2 regions of the Crenobacter cavernae genome follow, and region 2 is predicted to be linked to the other one. Evidence: predicted binding sites of a transcription regulator. Region 2 holds the regulator's gene; the other holds the start of a gene.

Region 1 (4,739 bases), 1.5 Mb from region 2:
TGCACCTGGCTCGACATCAGGTTGATCCAGCGGTTGTCGACCTCGGTGCGGTCGGCCTGCATCGTGCTCGACAGCACGTCGCGGATCGGCTCGACCATCGCGTACGGCAGGCAGATGTGGAAGTCGCCGCCACCGGCACCGAGCTCGATATGGAAGGTCATCGCGACGACCACCTCGGTCGGCGTCGCGATATTGGTGAACTGCGTGTTCATTTCCGAGCGCAGGTAGGCGAACTCGATCGGGTAGACCGGCTCCCACGCCTTCTGGCACTCGGTGAACACCACGTCGAGCAGGCGACGGATGATCCGCTGCTCGGTCGGCGTGAAGTCGCGGCCCTCGACGCGCACGTGGTAACGCCCGTCGGAGCCGAACAGGTTGTCGACCACCAGGAAGACCAGGTCCGGGTCGAAGATGAACAGACCGGTGCCCCTCAAGGGCTTCATGTGGACCAGGTTGAGGTTGGTCGGGACCACGAGGTTGCGGATGAATTCGCTGTACTTCTGCACGCGAACCGGGCCGACCGAGATTTCCGCGTTGCGGCGGATGAAGTTGAACAGCGCGATGCGCAGGTTGCGCGCGAAACGCTCGTTGATGATCTCGAGCGTCGGCATCCGGCCGCGCACGATGCGCTCCTGACGGCCGATCTCGTAGGTGCGCACGCCGTAGGCGTCTTGCGCCTCATCGCCCTCGTCTTCGTCCCCGGTGACACCGCGTAAAAGGGCGTCGACCTCCTCCTGGGAGAGGATCTCGTCGGCCATGCCTTACTGCTCTTGGATGATGAAGGACGTGAAAAGGACCGAGTCCACCGGCTCTTCCGACCCGGCATCCATCGCCTCGTTGATGATTTTCTTCACCTGCGCCTTCAGCTTGACCTTGCCGTCCGGCGTCGCCAGCTCTTCGGAGGTCTTGGATGACAAGAGCAGGATCAGCGCGCTGCGCACCTTGGGCATGTAGTCGGTGAAGCGCTTCTTGGCGTCCTCATCGGACAACTCGGCCTGCATCTCGACCTGCAGCATCGCACCGGAGCCGCCGGCGAGGTTCACGACGAAAGTGTCGAGTTTCTGGAAGATCGGCGGCCCGTCCTTCTTCTTGACCGCCTTCTCGTCGACCTGCTCGGCGTGCGCGGCGTCGCCCTTCTGCATATTGGCGAACACATAGGCCGCCAGACCACCGACGGCGGCCAGTACCAGCACCAGGAGCGCGATCACGATGATCAGCAGCTTGCTGCCGCCTGCGGCCTTCTTGTCCTTTTTCTGTTCTTCAGCCATGAAGCGAATCCGTGCGGGTTGAACTTAAGGGAATGGTTAGCGATTTTCAACGATCGCCCGCAAGTGTACCGCACGGATAGCCCACAAAGACAGCCAAATACTTTAAGCGAAGATGCTGAGCACGCCGCGCGCCGCACGGATCGCGGTCAGCGCGTCCGGCTCGTCCTGCACGCCGCCGCCATCGCGCCGGCCCTGCTGCTGCGCGAACGACTGCTGCGACTGACCCTGGCCGCTCGACACCTGCGCGTCGCCGAGCTGGATGCCGCTCTCGGCCAGCATCTGCGACAAGCGCGGCAGGCTGTTCTCGACCGCGTCGCGCGCGATCGGGTTGGCGGCGATGAATTGCAGCTGCGCCAGGTTGTTCGAATCGATCTTCAGCGACACCTCGATCGGCCCGAGCTGCGGCGGGTTGACCTGGATATGCGCCGTTTCCGCTTTCAGGTTCACGAGGCCGATCAGCTGCTCGCCCATCGCACGCCCCCAGGCCGAGTCGGACAGCGGCACCGGCAAAGTCACCACATGCGGAGCGCGCTCGGTCCTGGCGGCGGCGTGCGGGCCGGCCAGCGCACTCGTCGCCGGCCATTGCGGCGCAAAAGCGGCAGGACTTTCCGTATCGGCCGGCAATTTTTGCTGGCCGCCCTTCTTGCCGGCGAGCGCCGACAGCAGGAATCCCGACTCGACCGACGCATCCGTCGACGCCCCCGGCAAGCCTTCGGTCGCGCCGGCCCCGCGCGGCGTCAAACCCAGTCCGGTGCCCTGCGGCTGCACCGGCTGTGGCAGCACCTGGAAGTAGGCGAGCGCGGCGGCCGGGTCAACGGTGGGCGCGGCGGTCTTCGCGTCGTCGCCGGCCGTCTTGGCCTCGCCGTCGCCGTCGGCCGACGGCGTGGCCTTGGCCTGCGCCTTGCCGCCCAGCTGGCCGATTTCGGCGCCGAGCAGCGAAGCAAACAGCATCGCGTCCTGCGGCAAGGCGGCGGCCTCGCCTGCGGCGGCGTTGGCGGCGAGGCCTTTGGGCAGGGCGGACGTGGCGGTGACGGTCAGGCTCATGGGATTCTCCCCGGTTATCGGCTGGCACTGGAAAAGCAAACACCATGCCAGATGCCTGACTGTCGGCTCGGCCAACGTTGGCCAAACCCAAGAAAAAACCGCCGCCCGGTCGAAGCGGCGGCGGTTTGCGGATGAGGCGGGCGCGCCTAGCGCCCCTTGCCGCGCGTGGCGTTCCAGAACTGGCGCGACGCGAATTCGTCCATCGCCTTCTGCTCGCGACGGTTCTCCTTGAGCGCGGCGCGCTCGGCCTCGCGCTCCATCAGCTTGTCGAACGCCATCACCCGTTTGCGTTCGTTCTGCCAACCCTGGCGTTCCATCAGCAGCCGCTGCAGGCAGCGCTCGACCTCGCCGTTCTGCAGCCCGACCGCCTCGTCGAGCTTGCCGAGGAACAACCGGAAATCCTGCCACTGCGCGACGCCGACGCCGGCCTGGCCGCGCGCGGTGAAACGGCCGCGGTATTCGTCGCGGTACGCTTCGAGTTGTTCGAGACGCTGGCGCGCGTCGCCCAGGCGGCCCTGCGCGCGCTGCATGCGCTCGGCGGCGGCGGCTTCGCGTTCCTTGGCCAGTTGCTGGAGCAGGCGGTACTTGCTGTCGGCCATCGCCTATCTCAAGCGAGCGTCGAATCGAGCTGCTGCAGCGTCGACGGATAGTCGTGCGACTCGTGCTGCGGCTGGTTGAGGAAGCTCGTCATCGGCAGCTGGCGGCGCATCGCCTCGTCGAGCACCGGGTCGGAGCCGGGCACGTAGGCGCCGACGCTAATCAGGTCGCGGTTGCGCTGGTAGCGCGAGTAGAGCTGCTTGAAGCGCCGCGCCTGCTCCATCTGCTGGCGCGGCACGACGTCGACCATCACGCGGCTGATCGACTGTTCGATGTCGATCGCCGGGTAGTGGCCGGATTCGGCCAGCTCGCGCGACAGCACGAAGTGGCCGTCGAGGATGGCGCGCGCCGAGTCGGCGATCGGATCCTGCTGGTCGTCGCCCTCGGAAAGAACCGTATAGAAGGCGGTGATCGAACCGCCGCCCTCGGCGCCGTTGCCGGCGCGCTCGATCAATTGCGGCAGCCGCGCGAACACCGACGGCGGGTAGCCCTTGGTGACCGGCGGCTCGCCGATCGCCAGCGCGATCTCGCGCTGCGCCATCGCGTAGCGGGTGACCGAGTCCATCAACAGCAAGACGTCCAAACCCTGCGCGCGGAAATATTCGGCGAGCGCGGTCGCGTAGGCGGCGCCGTGCAGTCGCATCAAGGGCGGCAGGTCGGCCGGCGCGGCGACGACGACCGAGCGGGCGCGCCCCTCGTCGCCGAGGATGTTGTCGATGAAGTCCTTCACCTCGCGGCCGCGTTCGCCGATCAGACCGACGACGACGACGTCGGCGCGCGTGTAGCGCGCCATCATGCCGAGCAGCACCGACTTGCCGACGCCGGAGCCGGCGAACAGGCCGAGACGCTGGCCTCGGCCGACGGTCAGCAGGCCGTTGATCGCGCGCACGCCGACGTCGAGCACGTCGTGCACCGGCGTGCGCTCGAGCGGGTTGATCGGCTGGCTGTAGAGCGGAAAGTAGGCGTCCGGGTGGATGTCGCCCTTGCCGTCGAGCGGGCGACCGAGCGAGTCGAGCACGCGCCCCAACAGGCTCATGCCGACCGGCACCTTGCGACCGACCGACGCGCCGTCGTCACCGGCGAGCGATCCGCGGCCGTAGCGCGGCGGGTGGTAGGCGGTGAGCGGCGTCACCGGCGTGCCCGGCAACAGGCCGTGCACGTTGGAGATCGGCATCAGGTAGAGCTTGTCGCCGGCGAAACCGACGACTTCGGCCTCGACGCTGTGCTTATCCGACAGTTCGACGCGGCACGCGCTGCCGACCGGCAGCTTGAGGCCGACCGCCTCCATCACCATGCCGGTGACCTGGGTCAGCCTTCCGGCCGCCTGCCACAAGGGCGTGGCGGCGGCGACGCGGCCCGCGCAGGCTAAAAAGGCCTGCTGGCGCTCAAGCATCGCCGAGTCCGAGCGCCGCCGCGAGCACGGCGCGACGCGTTTCCATACTGAGATCCAGCGACACGGTCCGGGTGTCGATCACGCAGCCGCCGCGCTCGAGCGCGGCGTCTTCCTGCCACTGCCAGACGGTGGCCGGCGCTTCGGCCTCGAGAAACGCTCTGACGGTGGCGAGATCGTCGGGATGAACGCGCACACGGGCGCGTGCGAGTTCCTCGCGCCAGTCGGCGAGCGCCTCGGCGAGCAAGTTGCGCAACGAATCAGGGTTGGCGGCGACGGTGACGCGGCTCAGCTCGGAGGCGAGCTCGAACGCGAGCTTCAACAGCGACGGCGCCAGTTCGGTCTCGACGCGGACGAGCTCGCCCTCGAAACGTTGGCCGAGCTCAGAGAGCGGCGCGAATGCGGTATCGAATTGACTTGCCGCCTCGGCATGCGCCGCT
Region 2 (4,739 bases):
CCTTCTTCGGGCGGACCGCGGTCTCGCCGAAGATGGTGCGGATGTTCAGGATGCCGAGGCCGCGCACTTCGAGGAAGTCGCGCAACAGCGGCGGGCAGCGGCCTTCGAGCGTCTCCGGGCCGATGCGGTAGAGTTCGACCGCGTCGTCGGCGACCAGACCGTGGCCGCGCGAGATCAGTTCCAGCGCGAGTTCGCTCTTGCCCATCGCCGAGTCGCCCATGATCAGCACGCCGATCTCGAGCACGTCGAGGAACACGCCGTGCAGCACCGTCGACGTCGCCAGCGCGCGCGCCAGATAGATGCGCAGCACGTCCATCAGGTAGGGGCTCTCGAGCCGCGAACTCATCAAGGGGACGTTGTGCGTGTGGCAGTAGTCGCGCAGCAGCTTGGGGACCGCCTGGTTGTTGGCGACGATGACGACCGCCATCGGCTTGTGGAACAGCTGGTCGAGCGCGGTGCGCGCGGCGGCGTTCTCCAGTTTCTCCAGGTAGTCGACCTCGGCCACACCGAGCACCTGCACCGCGTTCGGGTGGATGAAGTTCAGGTGGCCGACGAGGGCGAGGGTCGGGCGCTGGTCGTCGTTGCGGATCATCGTATCCGACCCGCCGGTGCCGGCGACCCAGGTCAGAAACAGTTTCTGATGGTTGTCCTGGTAGAGCTGGCGAACGGAGACGCTAGGCATGGCCGGACCATTCGGTGAGCAGGCGGTAGAGGGTGTCGCGGTCGGGCGCGGCGATCAGCGCCTCGCGCAGCGCGCGGCTGGAGAAGCGTTGTGCGAGTTCAGACAAGACCTGCAGGTGCAGGTCGGTCGCCTCTTCGGGCACGAGGAGCACGAACAGGCTCTGTACCGGCTTGCCGTCGGGCGCGTCGAAGGGGATCGGGTTCTTCAGGCGGATGAACACGCCGACCGCCTCCTTCAGCCCCTTGGCGCGTCCGTGCGGAATCGCCACGCCTTGGCCGAGGCCGGTCGAACCGAGTTTTTCCCGGGCGAACAGGCAGTCGAACACTTCGCTTCTGGCGATGGCGTGGGTGTTCTCGACAAGGAGCCCCACCTGTTCGAATACGCGTTTTTTGCTGCCGACGTCCAGGTCGATCAGGACATGGTCGGGCGCGAGGATTTTGCCGATCAGGCTCATACTGTGCGTTTGCTTACAGAAAAAACCCGGCCATTCTACGCTCAAGCGTAGTCTTGGCAAAAGGCCGTCAATGAAAAACGGGAACCCGCAGGTTCCCGTTTCGACAATCACGCCACTCAGGCGTTCGCCTGTTCTGTCGGCGCTTCCGGTGCTGGTGCCGGGGTCGGCGCGCGGCGCTCGTTGCGTTTTTCCTTGTGTTTCAGGACCTGGCGGTCGAGTTTGTCGATCAGCGCATCGACGGCTGCATACATGTCGGCTTCGGTGGCCTCCACGTGGATATCCTTGCCGGAGAGGTGAACGTTCACCTCCGCCTTCTGCACAAGCTTGTCGACCGATAGCGTCACGGCGACGTCGATCACGTCGTCGACGTGGCGGGTCACGCGTTCGAGTTTGCTTTCGATGTAGTCGCGCATCGGCGGAGTAACTTCGAGATGAAGACCGGTGATCTTGAGGTTCATACCCTAACTCCTTAGGTGACAAACGCCTGGGCCCGGCGGCCCGGCGGTTTTCTTGTGTGGCTCCATCGCGGGGCGACGGAACCCCTCAAAGAACAGGTGGGGTAGCAATCGGCGTTTTAAAGAGCCTTTTTCAAAGCGTCTTGCGCTGGGCGACCGCCGCGATCTGCATCGCCTCGCGGTACTTGGCCACGGTGCGACGCGCGACCTGGATGCCTTGTTTTGTCAGGAGGTCGACCAGCTTGCTGTCGGAGAGCGGTGCTTGACGGTCTTCGGCGTCGATCAGCTGCTTGATCAGCGCCTTGATCGCGGTCGCGGAACACTCGCCGCCGCTGTCGGTTTCCAACGCACTGCCGAAGAAATATTTGAGTTCGAAGAGCCCGCGCGCGCAGAGGAGGTATTTCTGCGTGGTCACCCGGGAGATGGTGGATTCGTGCAGGCCCAGTTCTTCGGCAATGTCGCGCAGTATCAACGGACGCATTGCCACTTCACCATGTTCAAAGAACGCTTGCTGCCTGTTGGCGATAGATTCCGACACTTTCAGGATGGTGTCAAACCGTTGCTGGATGTTTTTGACGAACCACTTGGCTTCCTGCAGGCGCGGCGCGAGTTCGCCGCTTTCGCCGCGCGCCTCGGACACCAATTTGGCGTAGCCGGGGTTGACGCGCAGCCGCGGCACGGCGCCCGGGTTGAGCTCGGCCTGCCAGCGTCCCTTGCGCTTGACCACCAGCACGTCGGGCACGATGTAGTGCGTCTCGTCGCGACCGAAGTTGGCCGCCGGATGCGGGGTGAGGCTGGCGATCAGCTGCTGCGCGAGTCTCAGTTCGGCGTCGTCGACCGAGAGCAGTTTCTTCAGCTTGCCGTAGTCGCGTTGGCCGAGCAGCGTCAGGTGCTTCTCGACGATGGTGCGTGCGCTCGCAAGCCCCGGCGTGACGCGGGGCAGGCTGGCCAGCTGTAGCAGCAGGCAGCCGGTCAGGTCGAAGGCGCCGACGCCGGCCGGGTCGAAGCCCTGCAGCAGTTCGAGACCGTCCTCGAGCTCTTCGAGCGTCAGTTCGAGTTCGGCCGGCAGTTCGGCGAGCACCGCTTCGAGCGGCTGCGGCATGAAACCGTCGTCGTCGAGCTCTTCGATCAACAGGCTGACGACGCCGTGTTCGCGCGTCGACATCGCGATTTCGCCGAGCTGGGCGATCAGGTGTTCGCGCAGCGACACCGGGCAGGCGACGTTGGCGAGCGGGTCGTAGTCGTCGTTGTCGCCGCGCGCGGCGCCGCGTCCCCAGTCGGACAGCTCGCCCGGCAACGTGTCGGCGCCGTCGGCCGAGCCGTTGTCGGCGGCGGGCTCGGCCAACCTTTCCTCGCCGGACGCTTCGCTCGGGCCGTCGTCCATCCGTTCGATCAGCGGGTTGTCGAGCAACACCCGTTCGACCTCGGATTGCAGGTCGAGCGTCGACAGCTGCAACAGCTTGATCGACTGCTGCAGCTGCGGGGTGAGGGTGAGATGTTGCGAGACCTTGAGCTGGAGGCTCTGCTTCATGGCGTGGCCATTACAGGTGGAAGTGCTCGCCGAGATAGACTTCGCGAACCTTCTCGTCGTTGACGAGCGTGTCCGGTTCGCCCGAGGCGAGCACAGCGCCTTCACTGATGATATAGGCGCGATCGCAGATGCGCAGCGTTTCGCGCACGTTGTGGTCGGTGATCAGGACGCCGATGCCGCGCTCGCGCAGGAAGGCGATGATCTTCTGGATGTCGATCACCGCGATCGGGTCGACGCCGGCGAACGGTTCGTCGAGCAGGATGAAGCGCGGCCGCGTGGCGAGCACGCGCGCGATCTCGACGCGGCGTCGTTCGCCGCCGGACAGCGCCAGCGCGTTGGTGTCGCGAAGGTGGGCGATGTTGAGGTCGTCGAGCAGGAGTTCGAGCTCCTTATCGAGGTTCTCGCCCTTCAGGCCGCCGATCTCGAGCACGGCGCGGATGTTTTCCTCGACCGTCATCCTGCGGAAGATCGACGCTTCCTGCGGCAGGTAGCCGAGCCCCATGCGTGCGCGCTTGTGGATCGGCAGGCGGGTGATGACAGTGCCGTCCAGTTCGATCTCGCCACCGTCGGCCGCGACGAGGCCGACGATCATGTAGAAGCTGGTCGTCTTGCCGGCGCCGTTCGGCCCCAAGAGGCCGACGACCTCGCCGCTGGCGATGTCGAGCGACACGTCGCGCACGACGGCGCGCTTCTTGAAGCGTTTCTGCAGGTGGCGGACGGTGAGCTGGCTCTGCGTCATTTCTGGCCTTCGTCCTTCGGTTGCAGGATCACGGTGACGCGACCCTTGTTCGGGCCCTGCACGCTGCCGCCGCTGACCTGGTAGACCTCGGTCTCGGTGTTGTAGGTGATGACTCCGCCGGTGACGACGTCGGCGCCGCGCTTGACGCGCGCATTGCCGGTGAGCACGACCTGGTTGCTGGCGCTGGTGTAGTCGACGCGCGAACCCTGGCCTTCGACGTACTCGGGGCGGGCTTCGAGTTTCTGGCGGAAGGTGGCCGGGCGGCCTATGCCCTGCAGCGTCTGGCGGCCCTGCGCGTCGCGGGTGACGGTCAGCTGGTCGGCGGTCGCCTTGAGCGTGCCCTGGATCACGATCACGTTGCCCTGCCAGACGGTGACGCCCTTGAGCTGGTCGAGCGTGCCGGCGTCGGCGCTGATCTCGATCGGCTTCTTCTGGTCGGCCTTTTCCGCCCAGGCCGGCAGCGTGGCCAGGCCGACGAGGACCGCGGTCAAAAGCTTACTGTACATATTTCACCCTTGCGTGGGAGAGGAGCCGCAACAGGCCCTTCTGCTGCTGGTATTCGAAACCGATGGCGTTGGCGATCGACTCGCCATAGTGGATTTCCACCGGCGTCTTGGCGCTGGCGACGCGCGTACGCGTGTTGATCGTGATCCGGCTGCCGTAGACGTGGGTGTCCGGCTGGCCGGCGACGCCCGGCTTGAAGAAGTGCGCCTTCTGTTCGAGAAAGGCGATGCCGTCCTGCCGGTTGTAGCGCGCGATGGCGCCGGCGGCGCGGTAGGCGAGCGCGCCGGCCTGGTAGTTGTCGAGCACGGCCTCGCGCAGGTGGAGGTCGGGCTGCTTGGGGAACTGCCAGCCCTGTTTGGCGACGAGGCGTTCCT

Evidence for each region. Region 2 encodes sigma-54, which starts transcription at its own class of promoters, with help from an activator protein. Its sites were predicted from a motif close to CTGGCACGCTTCATGCTT; they were not measured.
Region 1: a site for sigma-54 is predicted at 2,346-2,363, ahead of DWG20_RS10220 (flagellar hook-length control protein FliK). Genes of this name have one in related genera too.

What each region holds. Positions count from the first base shown of each region.
Region 1 is NZ_CP031337.1:2,102,847-2,107,585, reverse strand. Features, by position in the region: gene fliM (flagellar motor switch protein FliM) at 1-758, opposite strand, end outside; gene DWG20_RS10225 (flagellar basal body-associated FliL family protein) at 762-1,268, opposite strand; gene DWG20_RS10220 (flagellar hook-length control protein FliK) at 1,371-2,312, opposite strand; gene fliJ (flagellar export protein FliJ) at 2,459-2,911, opposite strand; gene fliI (flagellar protein export ATPase FliI) at 2,920-4,302, opposite strand; gene DWG20_RS10205 (FliH/SctL family protein) at 4,295-4,739, opposite strand, start outside.
Region 2 is NZ_CP031337.1:360,956-365,694, reverse strand. Features, by position in the region: gene hprK (HPr(Ser) kinase/phosphatase) at 1-682, opposite strand, end outside; gene ptsN (PTS IIA-like nitrogen regulatory protein PtsN) at 675-1,136, opposite strand; gene hpf (ribosome hibernation-promoting factor, HPF/YfiA family) at 1,253-1,594, opposite strand; gene DWG20_RS01640 (RNA polymerase factor sigma-54) at 1,725-3,122, opposite strand; gene lptB (LPS export ABC transporter ATP-binding protein) at 3,133-3,861, opposite strand; gene lptA (lipopolysaccharide transport periplasmic protein LptA) at 3,858-4,367, opposite strand; gene lptC (LPS export ABC transporter periplasmic protein LptC) at 4,357-4,739, opposite strand, start outside.